One region of the Geomicrobium sp. JSM 1781026 genome, then DNA from elsewhere that is predicted to be linked to it. Evidence: predicted binding sites of a transcription regulator. Region 1 holds the regulator's gene; each other region holds the start of a gene.
What was found. The regulator LexA, encoded in region 1, represses DNA repair genes until DNA is damaged. The targets are predictions, from matches to a motif close to CGAACATATGTTCG.
Positions count from the first base shown of each region.

Region 2: a site for LexA is predicted at 4,031-4,044, ahead of ACE1TF_RS07525 (WYL domain-containing protein). Genes of this name have one in related genera too.
Region 3: a site for LexA is predicted at 7,170-7,183, ahead of ACE1TF_RS10000 (sigma-70 RNA polymerase sigma factor region 4 domain-containing protein). Genes of this name have one in related genera too.

Region 1 covers NZ_JBHFQF010000001.1:563,055-573,477, reverse strand. Annotated here, with positions in the region: gene acnA (aconitate hydratase AcnA) at 1-802, opposite strand, end outside; gene ACE1TF_RS02840 (DUF2621 family protein) at 940-1,368, shown strand; gene ACE1TF_RS02835 (CcdC family protein) at 1,406-1,921, opposite strand; gene ACE1TF_RS02830 (YneF family protein) at 2,022-2,249, opposite strand; gene sirA (sporulation inhibitor of replication protein SirA) at 2,336-2,770, opposite strand; gene tkt (transketolase) at 2,950-4,938, opposite strand; gene ACE1TF_RS02815 (DUF896 domain-containing protein) at 5,089-5,313, opposite strand; gene ACE1TF_RS02810 (hypothetical protein) at 5,473-5,637, opposite strand; gene lexA (transcriptional repressor LexA) at 5,786-6,433, shown strand; gene ACE1TF_RS02800 (SOS response-associated peptidase) at 6,742-7,407, shown strand; gene glnA (type I glutamate--ammonia ligase) at 7,522-8,871, opposite strand; gene ACE1TF_RS02790 (MerR family transcriptional regulator) at 8,960-9,343, opposite strand; gene ACE1TF_RS02785 (methionine gamma-lyase family protein) at 9,464-10,423, opposite strand, start outside.
Region 2 covers NZ_JBHFQF010000003.1:440,112-450,534, reverse strand. Annotated here, with positions in the region: gene ACE1TF_RS07550 (glycoside hydrolase family 3 protein) at 1-404, opposite strand, end outside; gene dacB (D-alanyl-D-alanine carboxypeptidase/D-alanyl-D-alanine endopeptidase) at 647-2,497, shown strand; gene ACE1TF_RS07540 (GNAT family N-acetyltransferase) at 2,584-2,982, shown strand; gene ACE1TF_RS07535 (class I SAM-dependent methyltransferase) at 3,000-3,761, shown strand; gene ACE1TF_RS07530 (hypothetical protein) at 3,758-3,994, opposite strand; gene ACE1TF_RS07525 (WYL domain-containing protein) at 4,110-4,322, shown strand; gene ACE1TF_RS07520 (IclR family transcriptional regulator) at 4,881-5,651, shown strand; gene ACE1TF_RS07515 (ABC transporter ATP-binding protein) at 5,727-6,659, shown strand; gene ACE1TF_RS07510 (ABC transporter ATP-binding protein) at 6,656-7,681, shown strand; gene ACE1TF_RS07505 (dipeptidase) at 7,685-8,905, shown strand; gene ACE1TF_RS07500 (ABC transporter substrate-binding protein) at 8,927-10,423, shown strand, end outside.
Region 3 covers NZ_JBHFQF010000005.1:53,072-63,494, reverse strand. Annotated here, with positions in the region: gene scpC (succinyl-CoA:acetate CoA-transferase ScpC) at 1-914, opposite strand, end outside; gene ACE1TF_RS10030 (hypothetical protein) at 952-1,341, opposite strand; gene ACE1TF_RS10025 (LysR family transcriptional regulator) at 1,455-2,309, shown strand; gene ACE1TF_RS10020 (alpha/beta fold hydrolase) at 2,350-3,198, opposite strand; gene ACE1TF_RS10015 (tartrate dehydrogenase) at 3,202-4,257, opposite strand; gene htpX (protease HtpX) at 4,424-5,326, opposite strand; gene ACE1TF_RS10005 (BCCT family transporter) at 5,396-6,949, opposite strand; gene ACE1TF_RS10000 (sigma-70 RNA polymerase sigma factor region 4 domain-containing protein) at 7,327-7,923, shown strand; gene ACE1TF_RS09995 (hypothetical protein) at 7,923-8,093, shown strand; gene ACE1TF_RS09990 (hypothetical protein) at 8,347-8,805, opposite strand; gene ACE1TF_RS09985 (hypothetical protein) at 8,996-9,418, shown strand; gene ACE1TF_RS09980 (M4 family metallopeptidase) at 9,502-10,423, opposite strand, start outside.

The DNA.
Region 1 (10,423 bases):
AGTCTGTTGCTGTTGCACCGTCTGGAAGCTTTCCTTCCAAGCGTACACCGACAACTTCAGGCGCTGGGAAATAAGAAGGTTGCTGGAGCATACCTGCTTCGGCTTCAATACCACCAACACCCCAACCAAGTACACCAATTCCGTTAATCATCGTTGTATGAGAATCGGTACCGACTAGCGTATCAGGGAAAGCAATCTTCTCACCTTCATCGTTCTTTCCAACGTGAACAACATTCGCAAGATATTCGAGGTTCACTTGGTGAACAATACCCGTTGCTGGAGGTACCGCACTGTAGTTTTCAAATGCTTTTGTTGCCCAGCTGAGCAATTTGTAGCGCTCTTCGTTACGCTCAAACTCTAAGTTCATGTTGCGCATAAGTGCGTCACTTGTACCAAACTGGTCGACTTGAACCGAGTGGTCAACAACGAGGTCGGCTGGAATTGCTGGATCGATCGAAGAAGGGTCTCCCCCAAAATCAGCAATCGCTTTACGAAGTGAGGCAAGGTCAACAACCGCTGGTACACCTGTAAAGTCTTGAAGGATGACACGCGATGGTTTAAAAGGAACGTCTTCAGTTCCGCCACCTTTTGTGCCCCATTTTGCGAGACTTTCCACATGTTCCTTTTTGATGACTTTACCATCTTGCTGTCTTAATAAAGATTCCAATAATACTTTAATTGAATATGGTAGTTTAGTAACATCCGCGACATTGCTTAACGACTGTAAGTCATAATAAACATAAGATTCGCCGTTAACGTCGAATGTTTTTTTGGCTTGATAGAGATCATTTGTTTCACTCATCAAATCCCTCCCTTTACTCCTATCATATAATACCGTAACCAATTTGTCGAAGTATAATCTCTTAAAATCACAAACCTTGTTCATCGAATTTCTTATATGCTAATATAAGAATTGATTATAATACCGAGGTGAACCGAGTGGCTGAAAATCTATTCATGTGGTTTATCGTATTTTGGACCGTCTTTATGGTTGTTTTTATGTTTATCGGTGGTTTCTTTATGTTCCGTAAGTTTCTCAAACGGTTGCCAAAAGAAGATGGACGCTCCATCTTAGACTGGCAAGACCATTACCTTGAGCGAACGAGACACTTGTGGACAAAACAGCAAAGTGACTTGCTAGAAGAGCTCATATCTCCTGTTCCAGAGCTATTTCGTGATGTGGCAAGAGACAAGATCGCTGGTAAAATTGGCGAACTTGCGATCGAGCAAAAAGCAGATCATATTACTGAGGATCTTTTGATTCGCGGTTATATTCTTGCGACACCAAAAAGGGACCATAAATTCCTTCGCAGAAAACTGGACGAGAAAAATATGAGTTACGAAAAATACGAACACTTATTATCATAAAACAACCTCTCACGCTCGTTCGTGAGAGGTTGTTTCGTTATGTTCGTTCACTTTTCATCGGAAATTGGAACGCGGAGTTGGATAACGTCCGTCTTTCAAATTTCTTAAACGATACGAGCATCGCAATCCTCCATGGTAAAATCATTCCAAATGCAAGCAAGAAAAACATGCCCGCTAATTGAGGAAGGTGCACTTGTTCTCCTAAAATCATCTTTACGATCACTCTCGCAATGAGTAAACCTACGAGTAAGTAAATAAACAATTTGGATCGTTTCATATAAATATCTCCATCTTTTAGATGGAAATGTGACGTCCGAATCAAAAAATACGAACAAACGATCCCGGTAAGTAACGGCGCCATAATTTGCAATGTTTCTAAGCGTGCAGGTTCGTAGATGAACATTAAAAAACCAGTGCTCATCATAATTGGCGGAATGATAATCTTTTTAACGCTAGCTGGCTTTTTGATCGCTTTCAGTCTTACGAAGATGATGAAAGAGCTCATAAATACCGCGCCAATCGTCGTAAGGAGCAATAAAGTTGACTCGCTCATAAAGCGTTCTCCTCCTGCTGTCTAGATTGAACGTTATGTATAGGGTACACGATTCTACAATTCTCATTCATACAGATAAAACACCTCGGTGTCGAGGTGTTCACTTTTTGGTGTCTTGCTGCTTTTGCATCGCCTTCATCATCTGATTAATCTTCTTTTGAGAAGGGTTTTGCCCCATTTGCATCATCATGACACGAAGCATTTGTTCATTAATTGGTGGATTCTTTTTCATATAATTCATCATCGTTTTTCTAGCGATGAAAAATCCTAGTGCAACACCTGCTAACATCGCAGCAATTGCAATTAGTACAACCCAGATAGTGCTCACGATCGTTTCCTCCTAATCTTTACACTCGCAGTTCCTTATTACAGCACGTCCCATTATACCGTAACTGAACCTGCATGAAAAGACCATTACACATTCTCAAGCAAAAGCGATTTAAATTTTATCGGTTTTAACCAGCCATACTTTTGCCGATGAATGTCACATGCGAAAAAATAAGGGTCATACGTTTGCAATTGATCAAACCACGGCCACTCATCACCCATGTTTCCATCACTCCATATTTGCATGCGCTCATCGTTCATTGCCACTTTAACCCCGTCTTCACCTTCCATGAATAGTAGCTCTCGTTCTTTTGGTGTTGTCGCAATACGGTCAAGGGAAAATTGTTCACAAATATCATGAACAGGTAACGGCCGGCAAATGTATGCTATTTGTTTTTTTACGATGTGATACAGAGGTTTTACCGTTTCATATTCTTCGAACAGCTGAAACAATTTCGCTTCAGCGCGTATAAATCGTTTCGCGACGTCAGGTTGCAACAAATAAATATCATAGCGATGCATGTTTCGACCTCCTTTAGCTTGTCCTTATCATACCAAGATACTAAAGAGAATCTTGTCAATATTTGCACAGCACATTCGACAAAATGATTCATTCACTGCACACTTTCGCCTCCCTCGACATTTCCGATAAAAATAAACCGCCCTAGCTGAAAGGGCGGTTTATTTTAGTCAATTCACATTTACTTAATCAAACGATTTACGTGGGTAATTACGTTTTCTACATTAAAGCCGTACTCGTCCATCACGACATCTCCAGGTGCAGATGCTCCGAACGTATCAATCCCGATGTTCGCTCCGGAACGCCCTGTGTAACGTTGCCATCCATAAGTCGTACCTGCTTCAATTGAAAGGACTGGAATGTTCGCAGGCAGTACGCCTTCTTGATACGTACGATCGGTTTGTTCAAACAACTCTTGACTTGGCATACTTACGACGCGTACGTGCGTCCCTTGTTCTTTCAATTGTTTCTGTGCGTCCATCGCAAGTGACACTTCAGAGCCCGTCGCAAGAAGAGTAGCTACCGCTCCATCCGCTTCAGCGAGTACGTATGCCCCTTTCTTCACTTGCTCGTATGCGTCATCTGCAGAAATAAGTGTTGGCAATCCTTGTCGGGTCAACACAAGGGCGGTTGGTGTCCCTTTAGACTCAAGGGCGATTCGCCATGCTGCTGCAGTTTCATTGCCATCTGCTGGGCGAAGAACATTCAAGTTTGGAATCATTCGCAGCGATGAGGTTTGCTCGACAGGTTCATGAGTTGGACCGTCTTCCCCGACAGCAACGCTGTCATGGGTAAAGACAAACGTCGAAGGTACGTTCATCAATGCCGACAAACGAATGGCCGGGCGCATATAGTCAGAGAACACGAGGAACGTCGCTCCGTATGGATGTAATCCACCGTGAAGAGCGATACCGTTTACTGCTGCAGCTGTTGCAAATTCACGAACTCCAAACCATACATTTCTCCCTGTACGATTTTCTTTCGTAAAATCGTCATGATCGTTCATCATCGTATTGTTAGAAGAAGCAAGATCAGCTGAACCACCAAACAACGCATCCGTTTGTTTAGAAATTGCACTAATCATTTCACCAGAAGCTTTTCGTGTAGCCAACTTATCTTTTCCTACTTCATAAGCAGGAAGATCTAGAAGCGCTTCTTTATTAAACCATTCTCTGGCAAACGCACCGCGAAGTTCTTCTGCTTTTTTTGGTTCATCTTGTTCGTATGCGGCCAATGTATTTTCCCAATCGCTAAACTGCTTTTTATTGTTTTCTTTTAAAGAAGCAAAGAATGAAGCCACTTCCTCAGGCACATGGAACTCATCGTGCTCCCATTTATAGCTTTCTTTCACGAGTACAGTCTCGTCTGCTCCGAGAGCTTTCCCGTGAGCTTCATTCGTACCTGCTCTGTTCGGGGACCCAAAACCGATGACTGTCTTAATTTCAATCAAGCTTGGACGCGGATCCGCTTTTGCATCTGCAATTGCCCGGTCAATGGCATCAACATCACTTCCATCTTCTACAAGAATCGTGTGCCAGCCGTATGCATCGTAACGTGCCATTACATCCTCAGAAAACGAGCGATTCAAATCTCCATCTAAAGAGATGTCATTTGAATCATACAAAACAACAAGCTTCCCAAGTCCGAGATGACCCGCAAGGGATGCGGATTCTGAAGCGACCCCTTCCATCACATCTCCGTCACCACAAAGAGCGTACGTGTAATGGTCAAACAGCTCATATTTGGATGTATTGTATACTGCGCTCAGGTGGGATTCAGCCATTGCCATACCTACAGCCATTGCAAGGCCTTGACCGAGAGGTCCTGTTGTTGCATCCACACCTGGTGTATGTCCGTATTCAGGGTGACCTGGCGTTTTACTTCCCCATTGGCGGAAGTTCTTCAGTTCATCCATGCTCAAGTCATATCCACTAAGATGAAGCAGGCTATATAAAAGCATCGATCCGTGTCCGGCCGAAAGTACGAAACGGTCACGATCCCACCAGTTTGGGTTATCTGGTTCGTGCTTTAAATGTCTTGTCCACAATGCAAACGCCATCGGTGCTGCACCCATCGGAAGCCCCGGGTGACCGGAATTGGCTCGATTAATGCTATCAATGGATAACGTACGAATCGTATTAATTGCTTTTTCTTCTACTGTATTCAACACTCGTTCATCCTCTCCATCATTCCTATTAAACCTACTCTTGTCCATGATATACGGTTTTATTCATCAAAACAACCTTTAGAGCGGTTTGTTCATGACATTGAAAAAACCTGGATGCACCGTCCAGGTTGATGGGTTAAGCTATTCATTCTGTTAATAGGAACGCCTTCGTTTCTTTAATGAATGAGGAGTCACATCGCTTCCATTCTCATCAACCACTTTAACGGCTTGTAATTGCTTCTTAAAAGATGTTCTTAGACTACTCAAGTACTCATCTCTAAGCGAATGCTGTTCGAACTCTTCGTCATGAGTTAACCCCATCGTCCTTGCCCGCTTGGCAAGTTCGTTCATACGGTCGATTTTCTTACTAGAGTTCATCACGGATCCTCCTTTCGTTATTTATCATCGTTCTCACACGTTAGTATGTATATTCCCGAACAGCAAAAGAAATAAACCTAACATTTATAATTTAAAGAATTTAACCGGTTCGTCATTGTTTTCAGACCTCACGTAAAACGATGGCCAAAGTTATTAGTTTTACTTATATGAAAGAAATGCTGGATTTAAAACGACGGGTTCACTCGCCGCTAATGACGTTTGGGCTACAAACAACATGACAGCGACCGCAAAACCAAACAGAAGAATAATGAGCCACTCTTCTACCGTTTTCCTCTTTATAAGTGCTTTTGATAACTTGACCATCTGATCCCCTCCAAAACGTACGTTCGTATAACGATCATAACCGGAACAAATGTTCTTGTCAACAAGAAAAACAGAACGAGTGTTTGCAAACACATGTTTTGTATGCTATGCTTTTCCTAAGATTGGAAAGAGATAATGAGGTGAAACGATGACAAAGTTATCCGCACGCCAAGAACGCATTCTTACTTATATTAAAGATAATGTACGCAGCAAAGGTTACCCGCCGTCCGTACGAGAAATCGGTGAAGCTGTCGGTCTCGCTTCAAGCTCTACTGTGCACGGTCATTTAGCACGATTAGAGAAGAAAGGCTTTATTCGGCGTGACCCTACAAAACCTCGCGCAATCGAAGTGTTAGGATTAGATGGTGCAACGACAGACGCCTCTTCATACACCGAGAACAGCAATGCACCAGCGGCAACCGCTTACGTACCCGTTATCGGTAAAGTTACCGCAGGTCAACCGATTACGGCTGTTGAGAACATTGAAGAATACGTCCCTCTCCCTGAATCTTTTGTTGGGAATGAGTCGGTTTTCATGCTAACCATTGTCGGTGAAAGTATGATAGATGCCGGGATTTTGGACGGGGATCAAGTCATTGTTCGGCAACAACAGACAGCGAATAATGGCGATATCATCGTTGCAATGACTGAAGAGCAAGAAGCGACGGTAAAGCGCTTTTACAAGGAAGGTAATCAAATTCGTTTGCAACCAGAAAATGAAACGATGGAACCGATCTATTTAGATAATGTATCTGTGCTAGGGAAAGTGACCGGCGTACTGCGAAATATTCATTAAAGAACTGTTGAAATAATCTGTGTAGACACACAGGTTTTTTCTTTTTCGCTTTAAGTTTACATAATGTTTTTATTGTTTACTTTTCCGTTCTTTCACATAGAGAGCGACCCCGATCACACTAAGCATTCCAATTCCTGGTGTAGCGATCATAAGTGACACAATTAATCCAAACTCAAGCATACGCGGACCCCTTTAGTGTCTTTTACATCTAGTGTATGCAAGAAAATTTCTCACGTAACCGAGCGTTTGCACATTTGCCGGTTTGGGCACGATAACGGTATCTAAATAGATGAAGGGAGATATCGTTCATGTGCGGGCGATTTACATTCTTTGAGCAATTAGAAACCCTAGAAAAGCTATTTAACATCAAGTACAGACAGAATACCCCACTACCAACAAGCTATAATATCGCACCGACTCAATCAATTTTTTGCGTTTATCATGGCGGTACGTACGAACAGTTAAAAACGGTCAGATGGGGACTCATCCCCTCTTGGGCGAAAGAACAGAAATCTAGCCGTCCACTTATTAATGCCCGAGCAGAGACCGTCACAGAAAAACCTAGCTTCCGTCAATCCTTTCAAAGGAGGCGATGCATCATTCCTGCCTCTGGCTTTTACGAATGGCAAACGAAAAACAAAAAGAAGCAACCGTTTCACATCCAATTAAAAAACGGTGACCCACTCGCTTTCGCAGGCATTTGGGATACGTGGTCAAACGACACAGAACAGATGACGAGCTGCGCTATTATTACGACAGAAGCAAACGAATTGGTCGCTGACATCCATGAGCGCATGCCGGTCATTCTCTCCCCTGCTGATTTCGATCGTTGGCTAGATCCAACAAACACCGACCCCCAATCGGTAACCCCAATGTTAGAACCCTATCCTGCCGGAGACATGATTGCTTACGAAGTATCCCCACGAGTGAACGACCCAAGATCTAACGATGCTGAGCTAGTGAACTCGCTATAAGTCAAGTCATTACGTTTAATTCTTCAAGTAAACTAGTGGGCAAGCCAACCTGTACCACATTCCACGAGACATATAAAAAAGCCCTATCCCCTGAAGGATAAGGCTTTTTCCATTTTAGTATGCTTGGAAATACTGCTCTCTTTCCCAAGGGTGAACTTGGGTTCTAAACATATCCCATTCGATTTCTTTAGCTTCAACGAAGTGTTCCATTGCATGCTCGCCAAGTGCGTCGACGAGAATTTTGTCGGCTTTTAGTTCTTCAAGCGCTCCTTTTAAGCTACCAGGAAGGGCTTCGATTCCTTCGTCTTTAAGTTCTTGCTCATCCATTACATAGATGTTGCGGTCTGTTTCTTCTGGTGCTTGAAGCTTTCTTTTGACACCGTCAAGACCTGCAGCAAGCAGTGCGGCCATTGCCAAGTATGGGTTGGCAGATGGGTCTGGGCTTCTCACTTCAATTCTTGTGCTCGCTTTTCTAGAAGAAGGAATTCGCACAAGTGGACTACGGTTACGTAGTGACCAAGCGATGTATACCGGCGCTTCATAGCCTGGAACAAGACGCTTGTAAGAGTTCACGATTGGGTTTGTAATTGCTGTGAACGCTTTGGCGTGATCGAGAATCCCAGCTAAGAATTGCATCGCTGTTTCACTCAATTGGGAAGGCGTGCTCTCATCGTAAAAAGCATTCGTCTTTCCTTTGAATAAAGACATGTTACAGTGCATCCCCGAGCCGTTTACACCAAATAGTGGTTTTGGCATAAATGTCGCGTGCAAGCCATGCTTTCTAGCAATCGTTTTTACGGCTAGTTTGAACGTTTGGATGTTGTCACAAGTAGTGATTGCATCGGCATATTTAAAATCAATTTCATGTTGTCCTGGTGCTACTTCATGGTGAGATGCTTCGATTTCGAAGTCCATATCCATGAGTTCAAGTACGATGTCACGACGGCAGTTTTCACCTAAGTCTGTCGGAGCAAGGTCAAAGTATCCACCTTTGTCATTCAACTCCATCGTCGGCTCGCCTTTTTCATCGTTTTTGAAGAGGAAAAATTCTGGTTCAGGTCCAATGTTAAAGTCGGTAAACCCGAGCTCTTCTGCCTGTTTGAGTACACGCTTTAGAATGCCACGCGGGTCGCCTTCAAACGGTTTTGGTTCTTCGCCTGGTGCACCTGGCTCATAGATGTCACAAATGAGACGAGCAACTTTGCCTTTTTCCGGCGTCCAAGGGAAAATGACCCAAGTATCAAGGTCCGGATATAAGTACATATCTGACTCTTCAATACGAACAAATCCTTCAATTGAAGACCCGTCAAACATCATTTCGTTATCTAACGCTTTCTCAAGCTGATCAACCGGGATTTCAACGTTTTTAATCGTCCCTTGAAGGTCAGTAAATTGCAGTCGAATAAACTTTACGTTTTCTTCTTTTGCCAGTCGCGCAATATCTTCTCGCGTATACTTTGCCATGTTTCGTCATTCCCCTTTTCGTTTAATAATTCAAAAAGCAATGTATGTGACTTCCCCACAAAGTGTATGTGGAGAAGGTAATACCGAATTATGATCTAAAAAAGTGAGACAGTTGCCCTTGAATCATGCTTGCTTTCGTTTCGTTTGGATGATTCACTGCTTCTCGCTTCAACCGTTCACGAAGCTTTTTTAGTTCTTCACGCTCACGCACTTCTTTCTCGCGCTCTGCTTCTTGTTCTTTCATCATTTCCTTAATGCCTGCCATGTTCACGCCGCGATCGGTGAGCTGCTTGATATCAAGGAGAACATCGACATCCGCAAAAGAGAAAAGCCGCTGGTTGCCATCCGTCCTTGCCGGTCTTACAAACCCGTGTGTTTCATAATAGCGAATTTGTCTTGGCGTAAGGCCTGTTAATTCCTTCACGATACGGATCGAGAACAAAGGCATGTGCAGTCGTTCACTTTGCTCCAATTGTTTGCTCCTTTCAAGATCAGCACGTGTGATCCGTGAAAATATTACGTTGTATCTATGAATATATTACTTAGTTTAAGAGATACAAAATTTCATGTCAACTTTTTTAATCAATTTATGTTAACTTTTTTGACATGAGTGGTGCAACATCGTTGCAAGTGCCCGTTTCACCGCAATCTTTACGTGAGCGAAAGAAAGGCCCCCTTGAACATACGCGGTGTAAGGCTCTGCCACAGGTCCATCCGCACTAAGTTCAATACTTGCCCCTTGCACGAATGTCCCAGCTGCCATAATGACGTTGCCATCATAACCCGGAAGCGGACCTGGGACCGGTAATGCGCGGGCATCTACCGGTGAATTCTGCTGAATGCTCTGGCAGAAGCTCACCATTGCGCGCTCTTCACCAAAATGAACCGCTTGGATTAAGTCCGTTCGCTTTGTCATTGAGCTAGGAGTGGTATGAAAGCCCGCCTTCTCCAACATAGCGGCTGTAAAATGTGCTCCTTTTACGGCGTCGGCGACGACAGTTGACGCCATGAATACACCTAAAAAGGCGTCATGTAAAAACGGACCGGTTGCCCCAGCTTCAATTCCAATTCCAGGCGCACTTAAACGAGAGGCTGCCCGTTCGACGAATCGAGCTTTTCCGGCGATGTAACCACCGGTTTTGGCAATGCCCCCACCTGGGTTCTTAATGAGGGAACCTGCAATCAAATCCGCTCCAACATCCCCTGGTTCTTCAGTTTCTACAAACTCCCCGTAGCAATTGTCCACGAAGACGTTCACGTGCGGGTGATGGGTTTTAATGTGCAAAATGTACGCACCAAGCTCGTCCAAAGTAATGGATGGGCGGGAATCGTAACCCGAGGAACGTTGAATGACTACCCAGCTCGTTTTTTCAGAAATTGCAGCTGTTACACAGGAAAGATCAATGCGTCCTTCTTTGAGGGGAACGACGTGCGTGTCCATATTATACTCTTTGAAATTCCCAACCTCGTCGCCTGTTAAACCTAAAACCGATTGCATCGTTTCATAGGGATCGCCGCTAGCATACACTAATTGTTCCCCTGGCCTCATGTT
Region 2 (10,423 bases), on a different contig from region 1:
CCCATTTGCCTAGGAAAAGCTGTTCCGTCCGTCACATGCTGGTTTGTGCCGTATTCCAAATCGGCTGTGGAGAACAAAGGAATTTGCTGCTCAGTCTCTAATGCCCATTCTTGCAGTTGGTTATTGTATGCTGCGGTTGTTTCTGCGTCCCGGTCTCCATAAATAATGACAGATCCAGCTTTATAATCTCGAATTAACATTTCTGTGTCTTCATTTGGCATCTGTGCATCGTTGTCATGTGTAGAAGGCATAACGAGTTGTCCGATTTTTTCTTGTGGAGACATCTGATCGATGAGTTGTTGGACATCCGGTGTACCGTGTTCTCCGCCAAGAGCGGATGCAGGCATTGAAATTGCGGCAATTCCTATAACGCCGTACGTGAACAAAGATCGTCCTTTTTTCATGATACTCGCTCCTTATTTCTTAAATTTCACCAATGTGAGATTGGCGCTTATATAAAACCATTCTGCAAAAATCTGCCTAATCCCTTAAATCTGTAAATTTCAGGAATAAGGTCTCGTTCATCTCGATTAAGAATAAGGCCATCATTCCTTATTACATAGAGGAAGAGCCTATATCAGCTTTAAAATATAGAATACTCAGTCAATTAGTGCTACGATGGTGAAAATTTGAAGGGGGAATGTGTATGGCAAACGTGAATCAAACGTTCAAATGGTCCCTTGTCGGCGTCATGATTGTCGGTACGGTAGCGGCGGGTTCAGGTACGGATTTACACGGTCAGGATGAGGTGAGCCCAGAAATTGAACTGCGGAATGACCTCTTAGATATACTTGATGAAGAACAGTTACATAGTGCGTTAGCGGGGGTTCATGTTCAATATGCTGAAACGGGAGAGGAGTTGTTTTCCCATCAAAGCCATACGAGCTTGGCACCAGCGTCTGGACAAAAGCTACTTGTAGGGGCAACGGCGCTAGACGTTCTCGGTCCTGACTTCACATTTGAAACAGGTGTATACACAGACGGTGATTTAGAAGGAAATGAATTGCACGGCAATGTGTACGTAAAAGGGGGCGGTGATCCGACGATGCTTCCTGATGATTATGAACAATTTGCACAAACGTTACGTGAGGCTGGAATTGAACAGATTCACGGCGATATTATCGCGGATGATTCTTACTTTGATGATCGGCGATTATCTTTGGATTTATCGTGGGCAAATCAACGTGGTCATGTCGGTGCACAAGTATCAGCGCTTAGCGTTGCCCCCGAGGCTACCCTCATCTCAGATCTTGCTCTTGATCGCTACAACACCGGTTCCATTTATGTTGAAGTTCATCCAGGAGAGGAAGTGGGTGACGCGGCAGATATTCGTGTCACACCTGAGTCCGATTATTTTACGATTGATAATCAGATGACAACGGTTGAAGAAGGTGGAGACCGAGCGTTAACGAGCTGGGACCGAGCGCACGGAACGAATGACATTCATTTTGAAGGGACCATTCCTGTTGGAGCCAACCCATTCACACAATACGTCTCAATTTGGGAACCGACGGAGCTTGTACTCAACCTATTCTACGACGGTTTAGGCGCTGAAAACATTGAGGTGCACGGAGAACTCGTACTCGGAGAGACCCCTGAAGACGCCGAACAACTGGCGAGTAGACAGTCAATGACTTTGGAACAATTAATGATTCCTTTTATGAAGTTCAGTCAAAATAATCATTCAGAACACTTGACGAAAACGTTAGGAAAAGTCGTTGAAGACGAAGGTAGCTGGGATGCTGGATTGTCTGTTGTTGAAGATTATCTTGATTCAGCGGGCGTGGACATGGACGTTGTCCAGCTAAGAGACGGCTCTGGAATGTCTCATCTGAATGCCATTCCGGCAGAACAGATGACACAGCTGCTCAGTCATGTGCAGACAGAAGATTGGTACGAGGTTTTCTATGACTCTTTGCCTGTCGCAGGTGAACCAGACCACTATGTTGGTGGGACGCTACGCACAAGAATGGTAGATACAGCGGCGGAGGGCAACGTTACTGCAAAGACGGGAAGCCTCACATCTAAGTCCTCTCTATCTGGTTATGTGACAGATGCAGATGGCCATGAGCTGATCTTTGCCATGCTGTTCAACAACTATAAGGGCAGTTCCCCAACGAGCGTTGAGAACGAAATCGCGGTAAGGCTGGCAGAATATAGTGCGGAAGGTGACGGTGGTGACGACGATTCCTCTCCGATACGCAATGTGAAACCGGCTGAAGACGTTACACTTCGAGCGGGTGAATCCGTGAAAGTGTCCTTTGAAGGGGAGCCTGGGCTAGAGGCAGCATTTTCAATTCGAGTTCCGTTATTTACAAGAAGTGCACCGCCAACAGAAGTGATGATGAGAGAAGCTGAAGAAGGCGTGTATGAGGGGTATTGGACAGCGACAAATAACTTAAGCGTTGACGGCGCGCAGATTGAAATTCTTGCAGTGAATGATGAGGGAGTAGAGTTTCGTGACGTTGCAGAAGGAAGAATAACAATCCAGCGCTAAATCGAGTCACGGCCCTTGGTCGTGGCTTTTTTATTGCCATGAGTTGATGTGGCGTAGTAGCATAATGTAAAAAGTGAAGGATGAGCATGTTGAACCTTAGGCGGTATGGAAAACAGGACGAAAATGACTTATTCCAATTGATTGAATCAGAAGGTGAGGAGTGGAACGACTATCTTACTGAAGAAGGGCGCGAGAACTATAAAAAGACGTTAGCAGGCTCATTAACGCTTCTCGCTTATGAGGGCGAAGAGCTTTGTGGATACTCTAGGTCAATTGTTGACGGTGAGTTTCATGTATACGTATGCGACTTGCTTGTACATCAAGAAAAGCGTGGGAACGGGTATGGCGAAAAACTTATGGCCGCCATTTATGAAAAGTATCCAAATCATACCGTGTTTGTCATGTCAGACGTGGATGAGTATTATGAGAAGCTAGGGTATCGAAAAGAAGGAACGGTTTTTGAAGTAACCCCATCCTTATCATAAGCAGGAGTGATAAAGCATTGGAAAGCTATTTCTATGAAGCATTTGAAGATTTAAGTCGACTGGCACCAGGCAGTGATTCATCAACGAGCAAGGTGGCAACGCTCGTTAAGAAATCAACGAACAACATGAAAATCTTAGACATCGGTTGCGGAAATGGAGTACACACACTTCTTCTTGCAGACCTCTATCCGAACGCCCGAATCATTGCAGTAGATACACATCAGCCTTATATCGATGAGTTACTTTGCCGTGTTGAAAGACTCGGACTGGAAGAAAGAATTCAAGTACATAATCAATCGATGTTGGCGTTGGATTTTCCACATGAATATTTTGATCTCATCTGGGCGGAAGGGTCGATCTACATTATTGGCTTTCAACAAGGATTGAGCGAGTGGAAAGCATTGTTAAAACCAGGCGGACAGCTTGTGTGCAGTGAAATTTCTTGGCTTCATTCATCTCCTTCTTCAGCGAGTCGCTCTTTCTGGGAAGAAGGGTATCCAGAAATTAATACTGTAGCAAATAAGGTAAGTCAAATTACTGAAAATGGTTATGAGTATTGTTTCTCGTACGTATTGCCCTATGAAGACTGGACCGAGCACTATTACGAACCGCTTGCACGTAAGCTCGACGAAATGACCGAGTTGTACATCGACGTCCCTGAAGCGCTAGAAGTCATTGGAATGATACAGATGGAGATCGAACTATTTCATGATCATCCAAACGATTACAGCTACGTGTTCTACGGTATGCAAAAAATGAAGAAGAAAGCGGTAAATTAAACCGTTTTCTTTTTAATTGTCGTGATGGACGCATCTACAAGGTCATTGTAACGAACGACGTAAAAGTGCCCCTCTTCCTGAACGATGACCTCTTCGTCCCCGTCGCTAAGCTTATATAACCTACCGGTTACTTGTGTCGTATTCCGCCCATTTCGATACGTGAGTGTGACGATATTGGGCCCTTGTGCAATCGACTCCACTAACACTCGTTTCATCTGTTCAAGATCTTCCACATCGCACCTCCAGTGAGTTCTTAATTTCATTATACACGAACATAAGTTCGAATCAACTGTTGAAAAGAAACATACGTTCGTATATAATATATAAAAATGCGAACGAGGTGAGTTCATGCTGTATGCATTGAGGCAATCTCTAGAGAAAAGAAGACGAGTTCAAATTATCTATCAAGCGAAGAGCGGAAAGCTAACACAACGGGAAGTTACTGTTTATCGTTTGAATGACGTAGATGTGATTGTGTGGTGCCACATGAAAGGTGCGGTTCGGACATTGAAGCAGGCGAACATCCTTGCTGTGGAGGACGCAAGCTCTTCAACATCGTAAATGACCACGCGTAAACTCTTTTTTACGCTCATAATGTTGAGGTCAACTATAGCTTCACCAGCTGAGACGCTTTCTTCTTATGGTGAAATCACTGATTTTCAAAAATACACTTCATAAAAATAACGAGAATCTCACCATAGATCGTTTTAAGATAAGGTTTTCGCCCCCACACACCACGCCGACGCTAAGTCCGCTCAGACTTAACATTGTATAGTGCGGCAACTAGGAAGAATACCGACCGGAAATTTGAGGGAGTATATTTGCTGCTTTATGGTGAGATCTACGAATATACCGAAGAAACATGTGCTAGAAGCCGAGGTAGAGAAAAGAGAAAAAACGAACATTCATGCCGCGACTGCGGTTTTTTTTGTATGTTCAAATGTACACGTTATAGTTTTTTAATTCTGAACAATTCATTTAATAAGCTTGTATGCATGACGAATGTTCTATTGACGTTATTGTAATTCGTGATTATGCTATTTGTACGAAAATTAAAAATAGAAACACTGGTTCATATATAGAACCAATCTATGAACGTATTTACTAAGGGGGATGCTGTTGACTTCCAAAACAGTACATAAATCGTTAACCGTTTTAGAGAAATTCACGGTCGAACAACCAGCTTGGGGTTTGCGTGAATTGGCTAGAGAACTTGATATGAACCATACAGTCGTTCATCGTTTTTTATCGACTTTTGAAGACCGAGGGTATTTAACGAAAAATGAAGACTCTGGAAAATATGAAGTCGGTTTTAAATTGTTGGAGCTAAGTCATGTAGCGCAGGAAAAGTTTAAGTTATCGGAACAAATACAAGCCACAATGCAGAAACTAGCCATGGAGACAGGTGAAAGTAGTGTTTTTACGTTAAGGGATCATGACTACGGTGTGTTTATCAACATTGCAGAAGGTAGTAATATTGTCCGGTTTGCTGATTCAATCGGTAGACGTTCACCGTTGTATTTAGGAGCTACACACAAGTCAATATTGGCGTACCTACCAGAAGACGCCATTGCTCGGGTAGGTGAACGAGCTGTTGAAGAGAAGTTTATACAGTCTCCAAGTCAACTCCATGAGACGTTGAAGGTTATCCGTGAACAAGGCTATGCGTATAGTGCGAGTGAAACATTTGAAGATGTCGCAGCAATGGCTGTCCCAATATTTAATCGAGATGCAAGAGTGATTGGTTCATTAGGAATTGCTGGGCCACCGTATCGAATCTCAGAAGAATATGCGATGAAAAATGCGCACATCTTGTTCCGATACCAAAAGGAAATTCAACCCATCATTAAAGTGAGCCCTAATGAATTATCGGAACTTTATGTCAATTGAAGGTGAGGAGGGGGAACAATTACAAAGATATTGGAAGTTGAAAACCTGAGAACATCGTATAAAAGCAAAGATCGTGTGACAAAAGTTGTGGATGGCGTCTCATTTCATGTTGATGAAGGAGAAGCGATTTGCATCGTTGGTGAGTCCGGTAGCGGAAAGAGTGTCACTTCATTAAGCGTGATGCGACTTGTTGAATTTGAGAATGGTCAGATTGATGGCGATGTTCGTTTCTTAGGTGAAGATTTGGCTAAGAAAAAAGGAAGTGAAATGAGGAAAATCCGGGGCAAAGAAATGTCGATGATCTTTCAAGAACCACTGACCGCTTTGAATCCGGTATTTACAATAGGCAAACAAATTACAGAGGCCATTCACTTTCATGAAAAAGTAACAAAATCAGAGGCATTGACGAGAGCAGAAAAGCTGCTCGCTCAAGTCGGTTTGTCTGATACTAAAACAAGACTCAAGCAGTATCCACATGAGCTATCTGGTGGGATGAGGCAGCGGGTAATGATTGCAATCGCACTCGCCTGTGAGCCGAAATTACTCATCGCCGATGAGCCAACAACGGCGTTGGATGTAACGATAGAAGCGCAAATTCTTGAACTTCTTCGTAGTCTTAGAGAAGAGCGAAAGATGTCTCTTATGCTCATTACTCATGATATTGGTGTCGCTTATGAAATGTCGGACAGGCTGATCATTATGTACGCTGGGAAAATTGTAGAAGAGGGGAAGACATCAGACATTTTTGACACCCCTCATCACCCGTACACGAAAGCGTTACTTCGCTCGGTACCTTCAATGGACGGGGAGCGAGGCGTGCCTCTATATTCAATCCCTGGTAGTATCCCGAGTCTACATGATATGCCTGTCGGTTGTCGCTTTGCCTCTCGCTGTGATTTCGTCACTGAAAAGTGTATACAGACTGAGCCATCGATGGAAGAGACAGCAGTTGGCAGTGTAGCATGTTGGCACTCAGAAAAAGTGGCAAAGAGTGAGGTGACGGTATGAGTGCAACAGACGCAAAACCCCTTGTGAAAGTTTCCCATCTAAAAAAACACTTTCGGATTAAAGAGGGGTTTGCAAAACCAAAAATATTACGTGCGGTTGATGGTGTTAGCTTTGATATTTATGAAGGTGAAACACTAGGGCTTGTTGGTGAATCAGGTTGTGGAAAGTCGACGCTTGGAAGAAACATCTTGCGACTGCAGGAGCCGACGGAAGGAACCGTAACTTTTGAGGATCAAGATGTCCTGTCGTTATCCAATCGAGATTTAAGAAATCTAAGAAAAGATATGCAAATGATCTACCAAGATCCATTTGGCTCACTTAATCCAAGGTTTAGCATTGGTCAATCCATCGGCGAAATGTATGATATTCATCAATTGTATAAAGGGAAAGAAAAGGAACAAAAAATCCAAGAGCTACTCGAGTATGTCGGTTTAGACCCTACTAGAATGAATCATTACCCACATGAGTTTTCTGGGGGGCAAAGACAGAGGGTAGGTATTGCAAGGGCGTTAGCATTGAACCCTAAGTTTATTGTTGCTGACGAACCTGTATCAGCATTAGATGTATCTGTACAATCACAAATTATTAATCTACTCATGCGATTAAAAAAGGAACTAGGGTTAACGTTACTGTTTATTGCACACGGATTAAATGTTGTCCGGCATATCTCTGATCGAGTCGGTGTTATGTATCTTGGAAAACTTGTGGAGTTGGCACATACGGATGAAGTGTTTGATTCACCTGCGCACCCGTATACAGCGGCATTACTCTCCACTGTCCCAGAAGCGAACCACGTAAAAAAAGAAAGAATTATTTTAAGAGGAGAGGTTCCTTCACCTGCAAACCCTCCTAGTGGCTGTCGCTTCCAAACTCGTTGTCCTTTAGCAACAAACTTATGCAAACAGGAGATACCAGAACTAACAGAAATGACACCAGGTCATTTTGTTGCCTGTCATTATCCACTACAACCATATGAAACACTGCAAGACGCCATAAAAAAACAAAATCAAGAAGGAGCATGATGTATGCAAACAAAAAAAGAAATCGCAAATCCTAAACACTATGACGGGTACAAATCATTTCAGTATCTTGACGCAGGCGAAGATTATAAGGAATATGAGCTTTCTGAGGAAGATACTCGCGTAGAGAAGTACGAATACCCAGTAAGTAGTGAGGAAGAAGAGCTAGCGACACAAATTTTAAACGAAGATCATATCGTCTCGATGCATGAGCATACGTTTGTCGCCCCTAAAGACTTATCGCAATTTTATGAGTTCCGTCATCAGGGCAGAGATTGGACAGGTTTTGAAGCGTTAAGTCGTTCTGGCCTCGATGTAATTTTTGAGAACTTTATGGATGGCACAGCGATGATCACATCCCAAGCTGGCTGGAAGTGGTCAGATGTCATTCACGATATCGGAATTCGGTATAGCGACATTGCTCATCAAGATATGGTCATAAAAGCAGAGCGAACAGAAGATTTATACCGTGCAAAAAAGGAAGGGAAAATTGCATTTGTAGGTGCTTTAGAGTCTTGCTCAATGATTGAGAACGAGCTAGATCGCCTAGACGTATTGCACGGACTCGGTATTCGAACGATGGGTGTCGTATATTCTGAAGCAAACGCATTAGGATCTGGACTTCGTGAGCCAAACGATAGCGGGCTGAGTGTTTTTGGGAAGCAAGCTGTACGTAGAATGAACAAATTAGGGATTACCGTAGACATCTCCCATGCAGGCGACCAAACATCACTGGATACGATTGAAACGAGTGAGAAGCCGGTCACGATAAACCACGCGGGTGCAAGAACGTTATGGGATTCAAAGCGTATGAAACCAGACGAAGTGATTAAAGCTTGTGCGGCGCGTGGAGGCGTTATCGCAATTGAGGCAGCACCGCACTCTACGATTACGAGCAACCATCCAGAACATAACATTGAATCATTTATGGAGCACTTTGAGTACACAGCAAACCTAGTCGGAATTGACCACGTTGCTTTTGGACCAGATACATTGTTTGGTGATCATGTGAAGTTACATGAATTGTTAGCTTCAAGATTATCGATTAAATCCGCGCAAAAATCTGACATGGTAAAGGTTGACTATGTAAAAGGGTTGGAGAACCCAGCAGAATGCTTCCCGAACATCGTGCGCTGGCTCGTCAAACGTGGGTATTCACGTGAAGATATTCGCAAAGTTATTGGACTGAACATATTCAGAGTGCTTGAAGAAACGTGGGCAAAATAATAAGCAGGAGGGGGTAGGGGCATGAAGAAGTTAGCGAGATCAGGCTTACTTATCGTAGCTAGTCTTGGTGTTTTATCGGCGTGTGCGTATGGTTCAGAAGATTCGTCCGGTGATGATGGTAATTCAAGTGGGGAGACAGTTGAAGATTCCGGAGAAGAAGCTGAAGAAGGAAGTGGTGGGCAATCAGGAGGGAAAGTTTCCATTCCTATCGTTGCTGACCCTACATTTAACCCGTGGCACCCGAACGCGTATGCTGAATCCAATGTCGTGAACCGCGTCCTATTTTCAGGGTTAACAAAACCAGGTGAAGACTTAGTTCCGTCACCAAGCTTGGCGGAGTCGTGGGAGACTTCGGAAGATGAATTGGAGTGGACATTCCAACTTCGAGAAGATGTACTTTGGCATGATGGAGAAACTTTTGATTCTGAGGATGTCTCGTATACATTTAACGAAATCGTACTCAATGAGGAATTAGGGGCAAACGGCGCGTCATTTTTCGGTGATGTAGAAGAAGTTGTCGTAGATGATGAGTTTACAGTGACGTTTAAGCTGTCGAATCCTGTAGCAGCATTACCGGCCTACCTTGGATTCAACTCAGAGATTCTTCCAGAACATATCTTTAACGGGGAAGACCCATGGGACTTGAGTTCCTTTAATAAGGACAATGCTGTCGGAACTGGACCGTTCAAAATGTCGACGTACACTTCCGGTCAATCCGTAGTGCTTGAAAGAAATGATGACTACTTTGGGGAGACCGCACTATTAGACGAAGTTGAATATAAAGTGTTGGCAGATAGCAATACACACGTTGCGCAAATTTTAAGTGGCGAGTTATCAATCTTTTCATTAGAGGATACTGCATCCATTGAGCGGATTGAGCAGCAAGATGGGGTTGATGTGTACCCTCGTGAAACGACACAGTTTTATTGGTTATCACTCAATCAAGAACATGAAAAATACCAAGAGCCGCTCGTTCGCCAAGCCATGACACACGCGATTAACCGCGAAAACATCATTGATACTGTCCTACAAGGATACGGAACCATTGCAGATCACGGGATATCCCCGGCACTTGAGGAGTATTACCGTGATGATGTAGAAACATTGGCGTATGATCCAGACGAAGCCGTCTCTCTTATGAGCGAAGCAGGCTGGGAACAAAATGACAATGGCGTATTCGAAAAAGATGGAGAAACGTTCGACATCAATTTTGAAATCGGAATTCAAGGGGATTTGGAGCAGATTGCTCAATTAATTCAACAATATTTAATTGAGGTCGGCTTTAATGTTGAACTTCAGACGATGGAATGGAACACGATGATTGATCAAGTTGTTATTAACCGTGATTATGATGTAACGCTAAACTGGTGGCGTTATGCAAGCGATCCTGATTTACAGCCATATATCCATTCTGAAAATGCTGGAAGTGGCAATAACATTCCTGGCTACCAGAACGAGGAAATGGACCAACTGCTTGAAGCAGGCGCGCAAACAAGTGATATGTCTGAAAGGCAAGAA
Region 3 (10,423 bases), on a different contig from region 1:
TTCACTATCCCTTGATCGAGCAATTCAAATACCGAATCCTGTAACACTTCGGAGTACACTTCCAAGTCTCTAAACCGTGAGTCTTTTAATCCACTAAACACAGCATTTGCGACAGAACCGATGCCCGACTGTAACGGTGCTAGCGTTTCAGGTAGACGGCCTTCATCGTTCTCTTTTTCTAAAAAGGAAATAAGATGCCTGGCAATTTGTTCGGTTTCGTCGTCTGGAGGTGTAACAGTTGAAGGGGAGTCAAGTTGGTGAGTGAAAACGATGCCCCGAATTTTATCAGGGTGAACACGAATGCCTTTTGCTCCGATGCGGTCGTCAGGAGCAGTTAACGGAATTGGGTCTCGATTGCCCTGTTCATCCAACTGATAAACGTCATGCATACCTTCTAATGATGTTGGTTGAGCCGTATTAATCTCCACAATAATCTCGTTTGCGTGCTCAGCAAATGACGCTGAGTTTCCAACAGATGTCGTTGGAATAATTTCTCCGTCCTCGGTAATGGCTACCGCCTCAATGATCGCAAAATCAATCGGGGGCAACGCTTGTTGGCGAAGAGCTTCTGATGTGTGGGAAAGATGTTGGTCAATGAAGTAAATGTCTCCTTCATTAATTCTCTTTCGCATCGTTGTATCCACCTGGAACGGGAGACGCTTGTTTACAAGATCGGCTTCTGCCATCGTTTTATCTAAGTCAGCCCCAAGAGACGCCCCTGTAAAAACATTGACTTTCATCGGGTCGTTCTTTGCTTTTTTCGCTAGAGCTTTTGGTACGACTTTGGCGTCACCGGCACGAGTAAACCCACTTAACCCTAATGTCATGCCATCAGAAATCCAACTGGCGGCTGTTTGTTCACTTACTACTCGGTTGGTTAGTTCTGGGAGGCGTACGACGTCTGAAATGTTCATAGTTATGGCCTCATTTCATGCGATATTCTCGCTGCTTTTAAACGAAGTGAAGTTTGTGCATGGAATCAATCGTGAGACGCAATTCTTTCAAGGTGTCCACTGTACTTTGGTCCGATTCATTGTGCACCATCATGTTTTCGTCTACTTCCAATTGTTCGAGCAATTCATCAATGCTGGAGCTATTCGTGTTCACTTCAATAAACGTCTTTAGCACGTTCAGCTTCTCTTCCGTTGAATCAATCTTTTTCATGTCGTCCTTTAGCGAAGCCCATCCGTTTAGCAATGTTTCTGTATCCTCGCTAATGACTTGGTACGTGAGCGGCTTCATCGGCTCTTTATTTTCATACCTTCTAAAGTTTTCTTGAATAAAACGATAAAAGTTTTTGTTCTTTTCATTTGTCATGCCTAATTCATCGATTAACCACATGAGCATTTCTCCCTTAGTTGATTGGCTTTAATTATATTATATGAGATAATATCAATCATTAAAAATAATTAAGAATGAGCGCAATCGATCATTATAAATGATAGGAGTATACGATGGAACTGAAAGACTTGCACATCTTCGTTACGTTAGCAAAAGAACAGAATACAACGAAAACTGCCGAAGTACTGAACTATGTACAGTCCAACATTACAGCACGAATTAAAAAGCTAGAAAAAGAGTTTCAAACCGATCTGTTTTTTCGTCAACCCCGAGGGATGACCTTAACCCCGAAAGGACGTCAACTTCTTCAGTATGCTGAGCAGATTCTCGCACTTGTTGACGAAACAACGCTTGCGCTTATCGATGATGAAATGCCTCATGGGACGTTGCGGATCGGAACGAATGAAACGACAGCTTCCAGCCGCCTGCCGAATTTACTCGTTGACTATAGTAAAAACTACCCCGATGTCGAACTGTCTTTACGCGTCGGTACAACGAAAGTTCTCCTCGATGATATTTTTAATTATCAGCTTGACGGGGCGTTTATGGTTGGACCTGTTGAACATCCTGAGCTTGTCACGACGGAGATCTTCACGGAAGAGTTGGTGCTCTACTCAAGCAGTCCCATCACACCGGGCGATGTTCAACATAAAACATTGCTCACAAGACCGTATGATCTTTATCGTGAACGTCTAGAAACGTGGATGACAGAAGAAGAGATTTACCCGCGACGAATTATGGAATTTAATACGATTGAATCGATCTTAAATTGCGTGAATGCTGGTCTAGGGTTCTCCATTGCACCGATTTCCCTCGTCGACTCTCATCGATTTGATCGACCTGTTTCCTTTTATGATATTCCTGAGCCACATTCTCACATTCAAATCATATTCGTACACCGCAAAGACATGCACGTCGATTCCGCGCTGAAGAAATTTATTTCCATGGCCGAACAGCTATCAGATTAAAAAAACCGATCCAGACTTGTATCTGGGTCGGCTTATCATGTCATGATTCATCGAATTGAAGAATGTACTCCGCAACTTCTCTTGGTTTTTCTTCAGGTACATAATGTCCACAATCTTTAATTTCTACACCTTCGACACGAGCAACAGTTTGCTTCCATACGTCGATGACAGGTAATCCAGCGAGGTTTCCGTTCTCCCCCCATAATAACAATGTATCTTGGGGAAGTTTGTCTACGCCTTTTTTATAGAATGCTAGATCGGTTCGGTACGTTGCGCGATAGTCATTTAGTGCCGCTTTTACCGCACCTGGCTGTTGAAAGTCACGCAAGTACTCATCAAATGAACCATCCGCCTTTAACCGTTCATACAAGCCGTCTCCACGGTCCAATAAATAAGTAAGAAACGCTTCTTCCTTGCCTTCAACTAAGGTCTCTGGTAAATCTGGAATGACTTGAAATACCCAATGCCAATATTTCTTTGCTGCTTCTTCTGCAGACAATTGATACACATACTCTACAGGCAAAATATCGATGAGCACTAATTTCTTCACGAGTGTTGGCTTTTCGTAAGCGAGCCTTCTCGCGACCCTTGCTCCGCGGTCATGACCTACGACTAGTGCTTGATGAATGTCCAAATGATCGAGCACTTCCACAACATCATTGGCCATAATTTCATTTGTGTACAGTTCTTCCTGAACCGGCTTGTCCGACTTTCCGTACCCTCTTAAATCAACCATAATCACACGGTAATGATTAGCCAAATACGGAGTGACATACCGCCACGTTAACGAGCTTTGCGGAAATCCATGCAACAATACACACACCGGCTTTTCAATCTGAGCGTCATCTGTAAAGTGAATGCGTATGCCTCCAACCGTTAGCTCTGCCATAGGTCACCTCTTTAATTGTTTTATAATTGCTTCGGTAACTTCTTCTGTCGTTGCCGTACCCCCTAGGTCAGGGGTGACAATTTGTTCACGAGTCACATGTTCAATAGCATTCAAAATCTTCGATGCAGACGCTTCTTCTCCAAGGTGGTCCAACATCATTTTCGCAGTCCAGATTTGTCCGATCGGGTTGGCAATTCCTTGTCCGACAATGTCCGGGGCTGATCCGTGAACAGGTTCAAACATCGATGGATATTTTCCATTCACATTTAAGTTTGCGGCTGGAGCGACACCAATGCTTCCCATAATGCCAGCACCGATGTCGGTAAGAATGTCCCCAAAAAGGTTTGAAGCAACAATCACATCTAGTGTTTCAGGCTTTGTGACGAGAAAAGCAGCTAGAGCGTCAATGTGTTGCGAGTCCGTCGTTACCTTCGGGAAATCCATCTTCACATCGTTAAACACATCATCCCAAAACGGCATACTGTGAATAATGCCGTTTGACTTCGTTGCACTCGTTACGTGACTACCTCTCTTATTCGCTTGTTCAAAAGCAAATCGCATGGCACGCTCCGTACCTTTTCTCGTGAACACCGCATTTTGAATGGCGATCTCATCTTCGCCCCGACCTGTTCTTCCTCCACTCGAACTGTATTCTCCTTCACTATTTTCACGAACGACAACAAAATCAAATTCCTTAGGGTTCGCTAATGGAGACCGGACGCCAGGGAGCACTTTCGCAGGGCGCATATTAATCACTTGTTCGAACTCGCGTCGAATCTTTATTAATAAACCCCACAAAGATACATGATCCGGAACAAGGTTTTCGTTTCCAACAGCACCTAAAAAGATGCTATCAAAAGACGCCAACGTATCAAGTCCATCCTCCGGCATCATCACACCATGCTCCAAATAATACTCACAACTCCACGGAAATGACGTGAATTCAAATTGAAACCCGCCATGAACTTCCGCCATGGCGTGAAGCACTCGTTCTGCGGCTGGGACAACCTCTTTCCCTACACCATCACCTGGTATGCTTGCAATTTTCCAACTTTTCATAAATGTGCCCTCCACAAATACCTGTCGTCTGTCGACAGATGATATTTTGTCTTTATTATACACGATATCCTCTGCAGTAACAGTGCCAAGTTTCATCTAAATTTTTTCTTCCTTAGACCATTAAAAAAGCTAGAACCGTGTTTTACGGTCTAGCTCAAATAAATAACTATTTCTGCTCTAGTCTTGCAATTCGGTCGCTAAGTGCAGGGTGCGTTGAGAACAAACGCATCATGCCGCCATTGCCGTTAATCTTCATCGTTTGTACAGCGGAATCATCGCGGTGGTCTTGGACCGTAGCTCGTTCTGCATAACGTTGAAGTGATTGCAATGCGTGAATCATTTTGTCCTTGCCTGCAAGATCAGCTCCGCCATTGTCTGCATGATACTCTCGATAACGGGAGAAAGCGTTCACGACAAGGCTTCCGAGGATTGAGAACAAGATTTGTAACACAAGGATCATGACAAAGTTAACGATCCATTGTAATTCTTGACGTACGAACTGAGCTGCAACAAACGCGACGACACGCGCTGCAAAAATAACAATCGCATTCACAATTCCTTGGAGAAGCGTCATCGTGACCATGTCTCCGTTTGAAACGTGAGCAACCTCGTGAGCGATGACGCCTTCAACCGCATCATCATCCATAGACTCTAAAAGGCCTGTAGAGACCGCAACGAGAGAGCGCTTTTTCGATGGCCCTGTTGCAAAAGCATTCACTTCTTTAGAGTGATAGATTCCCACTTCCGGCATATGAGCAAGGCCGGCTGCACGTGACATGCGGTGGACTTTCTCCACTACACTACGCTCATATTGATTCAAGTTACCATTCGGGTCGAGCACACGCACTTTCATCATCTTCTTCGCAATCCAACGGGACATTGCCAAGGAGATAAAAGCACCACCAAAACCGAACATCAAACTAAATATAGCGAGTGGTAACAATTGCAACATGCCGTCACTCGAGTACAAATGAATATCAAAGACTCTTGATATAATGGACCAGACGATAAATATGGTCGTCATAACCAAGATGTTCGTCAGTATAAAAAGAAAGACTCTTTTCCCCATTTCCCCACCTCCGTATCTATTCTATTCCTATATGATAGCATGTTTTACGTTTGCAGAGGAGCATGGGTTTCACAAATCTGTGAAGTTTTCCTCATCGTATTGGCGTTCATCTTTACGAGTCGCTTTCGCTTCTGCCAACATGCGCATCGTCACCCGGGGAGCCAGCCATAATGTCGGGAGCATGAGCAAAAAGACGGGCACCGCTGTCACGACGATAAACGACTGCAACGCATCAATCGTCCCTTCACCGATATACAACAATACAGCGGCAACCGCACCGAAGATAATGGACCAAAACATCCGAACCGTTCTCGGAGGGGTTTGTTGACCACTAATAATCATACCGATTGAATATGAAATTGTATCTGCTGTTGTGGCCACAAATACACACGTTACGAGGATAAATGCAATTGCAAACAATGTCGCAAGAGGCAGTTGCTGTACAATCGCAAAAATCGATGCGGGCAGACCGCCTTCAAAGAGAATGTCACTCACCGAACCAGGGGTGTTGATTTCGTAAAATAATCCTGTTCCCCCAACAACTGTAAACCAGAAATTCGTCACGAGAGGAGCAATAAAAGCAACGGACAAAAACAGTTCCCGGACCGTTCTTCCGTCTGAAATTCGACTTATAAAAATTGCCATAATCGGCCCATAACCGATAAACCATCCCCAAAAGAAGATCGTCCAACCCGATAACCACTCTTCATCGCCTCGATAAAAACTCATCGGGAAAAAGTTCATTAAGTAGGATCCATATGCACTAATGAATTGATCGACAATGAACATCGCCGGACCGAGCAATAAGATGAGTACCGCTAGAAATACCGTAAATATAATATTAAAACGGCTTAGCCACTGAATTCCTTTATGAATTCCCGTTGCCGCAGAAATCGTCGCAATCCCAACGAGCACAAAAATCATGCTCACTTGCACGGCAAATGTATCTGGAAAGCCAAATATGGCATTTAACCCATATCCAGCTTGTAAACCAAGAAATCCAATCGGTCCAATCGTTCCTGCACAAGCCGCAAGTATGGAGACAATATCCGCTGTCGCTCCAATTACACTTTTATTCATCACACGCTCACCAAGAAGCGGGTACAATAGGGTACGAGGTTTAAGGGGTTGTCCCTTGTCCTTTGCATACATGAGCACAACAACACCTAATGTCCCGATCATCGTCCACGCTAGAAATCCCCAATGTAAATAGCCTTGCGATAGTCCCGCATGTACTGCCGAAGCAGTTGCATCATCACCGAGGAACACTGGGGGAACGTCTAGATAATGGTACATCGGCTCAGCCGCTGCCCAAAACACACCCCCACCGGCAAGGAGCGTCGTCATGAGCATCGCCAGCCACTTAAACCGCGAAATATTCGGTCGAGGTAACTTTCCTAAGCGAACCGTCCCAAGTTCTGTAAAACTCATAATGAGCGTTATGATAAACGTCAGCACCATAAACACTTGCCAATAGGCTCCAAAATACTTGGAAGACCAGGCAAACGAAGCATCCACAAATTGCCCGACAGCTCCAGCGTCAATCATAGAAGCGATTAAAAATACGAGCAATAATCCTCCACTAATTCCAAAGACCGTCCAATCCATGTCTTTCTTATTCATTATGTAACCTCCTATGCGCATTTCACCATAGGGTTTACCAAAAACATGAAAACTAACAGGGATACCTAGATGATTTTTTACTTGAAAGAGGCTTACTCCCTTTTTAGCCACTCTTTGAACAGCAAATGTTCAACTTAACAAATATATACTAATTCTACCGAGTAAAACCTTGAATATTGACCTTGTGCTCATACTCGTATTCGTTTACAATATCAATAAGAGAACATACGTTCTAAAAACGGTGCATTTATCGCAATAAACTTCTAACTATATCCAAATATATAAACCATCCAAAATATAAACTAGGAAAAATTTTAAATGAGATGTTTATTTTTTCTATTTATTCCCTGCTTTATATACAAAAGGTGGTGATTTATTTGGAGCAACATCACAAGCTGGCTAAGTTGATCAATGAAAACTATATTTTATTAATCAATGAGCCAATCATGAAAAGTTTTTTAGAGAAGAAGGAAAACTTCGATCTCCTACACATTTTTTTAGATTATCCAAATAGTGATACGGAAATAACCTTTAATGAAACCTTTAGAAATCACTTTTATAAAGCTAAGCTGAGCATGTATCTTTCAAAGTCAATCTACTTCAAATCTGTTGAATTTGATAAAAAAGTACGAAGATATCTAAACCACTTTCCACTAATAGCAGATAAAACAGCAGAAAAGAAAGAAAAAAACAAATATATAGACAATATAAATCGTAACGACGTTTCCGTTAATTCAAATCACCTAGATTATCACTTATTGTTTCGGTCAAATGACATTCTAGATCACATCACTTGTCCTAATTTGTATAGATTGATGAAAAAATTTAGTGAAAGACAGTTGTTAGTTTTGTCATTACTATATGTAGGTAACTACACTAAAAAAGAAGTCTCTATATTACTCAGAGTATCTCCTCAATACATTTCAAACACTGAGAGGCACTGTTTTAATAAGATTAAGGGAGGGCTTAAATAATGTATGAGAATAAAACTGAGCTTACTAGCGTCATTAGAGAAATTGATCCAAAAATTAAAAAATCATTATATCAAACGTCAAAACAGTATAGAGAAGATTTACAGCAAGACCTATATGTAACAATAATCACTATAATAAAATATCAAAAAGTCAAAACCCCAAAAATCTAGATGAATTCATTAATCATTTAATTAATGAGCAAAACCTTCAAAAAACTTAAACTAAAAATAAGGTTGTGCAAAGAATTACTTTATAATAATTGCACAGCCTCTATTTTATATATATAAATTACTATGGTCACTAGTTTTCCATATAACAATGATATTTATAAGGATATGCCCTAACTCAAGGTTCTACTCCTATTACGTAATGTTAAGTGCTTTACATTGTTTCTGCTCACTCAAGAAAAGTTTGTATAAATGATCAAATATCTTCCCAATCAAGGTTCATGTCCGTTATAAAATTGAAGTCTCCCAAACTTTGAATTTTATAATGGGAAGTTGAGTTACCAACAAAATCGCTTTGCATATTTGAGTCATTTAAACTTAGTATATCCTCTGATATTGATAGTGTGAACAATTCTTCACTTTGTGAATGTACTTCTATCCAATAAACTCTATTTGAAGAATCTATAGATGTATTGGTCGGAGTCAGGGAAGCTCTAAATATAACTTCACTAAAATCAGTAATGCTTTCCCTATCAACAATGTAGGCATATTTCATTTCATTTGAGTGGTCCTCTATATATATACGATCAATCTCATCCACTTCATTTATGTCTACTTCTTCAACTAACGTTGTTTCACGATTTTGTCCAATGAAAAGAACTAAGATTACTATACAAACGAGTAATACACTCATAAAAAAGAGTTTCTTTTTCAATTCAAACCCTCCCCGATTATATAATCTAGTTATCATTATTTTTTAAATTATCTATAAATAATGATCATACTAAAGTTCACCCAATTATATCAAAAAATCTATAGATGATGTTTACATTTCGTTAGTCTATCTTCCTTTATATATATAGCAAGGGTACCCTTAGCTAATATAACTAAAGGATGGTGGTCGTATGGCAGTGTTTGTTAGAGATTATATCGGAATCGTAAGAGGTGTTAATAGAGAATTTATCGAGATTCATCAAGCTCAAAGAAGCTTGGAAGAAGCTTTAGAAGACCAACTTTCAGAAACTGGTCTATCAGATGCACTTCAAGGAGTATCAGGAGTCCTTAGTTTATTTTTTGGTATGACTGGGGCAGGAGCAGTTGCATCAGCCGTATTTTCAATGATCAGTACACTAAGTTCAACAGAACTTGAAACAATCTTATTGTCAGTTAGAGAAGGAAGACAGTTTTTAGCTGATATGCGGGATGAGTTTGTCAATGATCCGGATTTGAATATCTTAACTGTTGAGCTACCGTTTCTTGAGTACGATACTCCAAGTGGGATTTATAGAGTTTGTCAAGGCAGAGGCACCATTACAGGACGATTGTAATTTTTTCTATTGAGATCCCATTAAGTCTTAAAAAACCGGATCGAGTATGACTCGAGCCGGTTTTTTATCACTTCTGAACTTAGTTATTCTTCGTAAATCCCAACACCGTCGAAGCCGTTTCTAGTTGATGTTGCTTCCTCACTTCCTTCACCGTAAATGTCGACTGCTGATTGCACAAATGCGAATCGGGTATCGTCGAAGTTTGAAATTGGTGTAAGGTAAACGGTGAGTGCTCGGTATACGATATTTCCTAATGCTTCACGTCCGATATCATCGCCGATGAGAAATGCTGCATGATTAATGATGGATGAGTTGACGTGCACACCTCCATTATCAACCTGAATGGGCATATCATAGAATTCATCCATGTGTGCAGGGAAGACTCCTGAACCATTCCCATACTCAACGTACGCATCGTTAACTGGGAATTTCCCTGGTTCTTCTAAGCTTCTAAGCGCTGTTCTACCCTCAGCAAGCCACGCTTCCCCGATAATATCATCGCCAATATCCCAGCTGGAGTCATCCACTAATACCCCGAAAATATCGGCGATGGATTCGTTGACTGCGCCAGACTCAAAACGATACATCAAGTTGGCGGTGTTCGTAATGACGCCATGTGTAATTTCATGAGCGGCAACATCTAGCCCTGCTGATAATGGAATGAATTGCTGTCCATCTCCATTCCCATAGGCCATCTGTCTACCGTTCCAAAATGCGTTATTGAAGTTATCCCCGTAATTGGCCGTTGAAATGAGGGGTGCTCCTTCATCGTCTAGAGAATTCCGACCGTGCTCTTCTAGATAATATTCATACACCCTCAAAGAGTTGTAATGTGCGTCCACCCCCGGTGCATCGTAACTTGAATTAAACCCTGCGGTATCGTTTGTAAATGGGTCTCCCGGCAGCCCGAAGCCACTAGAAGGAAATTGGTTCTTCATATCATATGTGTAAATGCCCTCAAAGTCCGGCCGCGTCCAATCATACAGCTTAAATGTACCTTGAGGA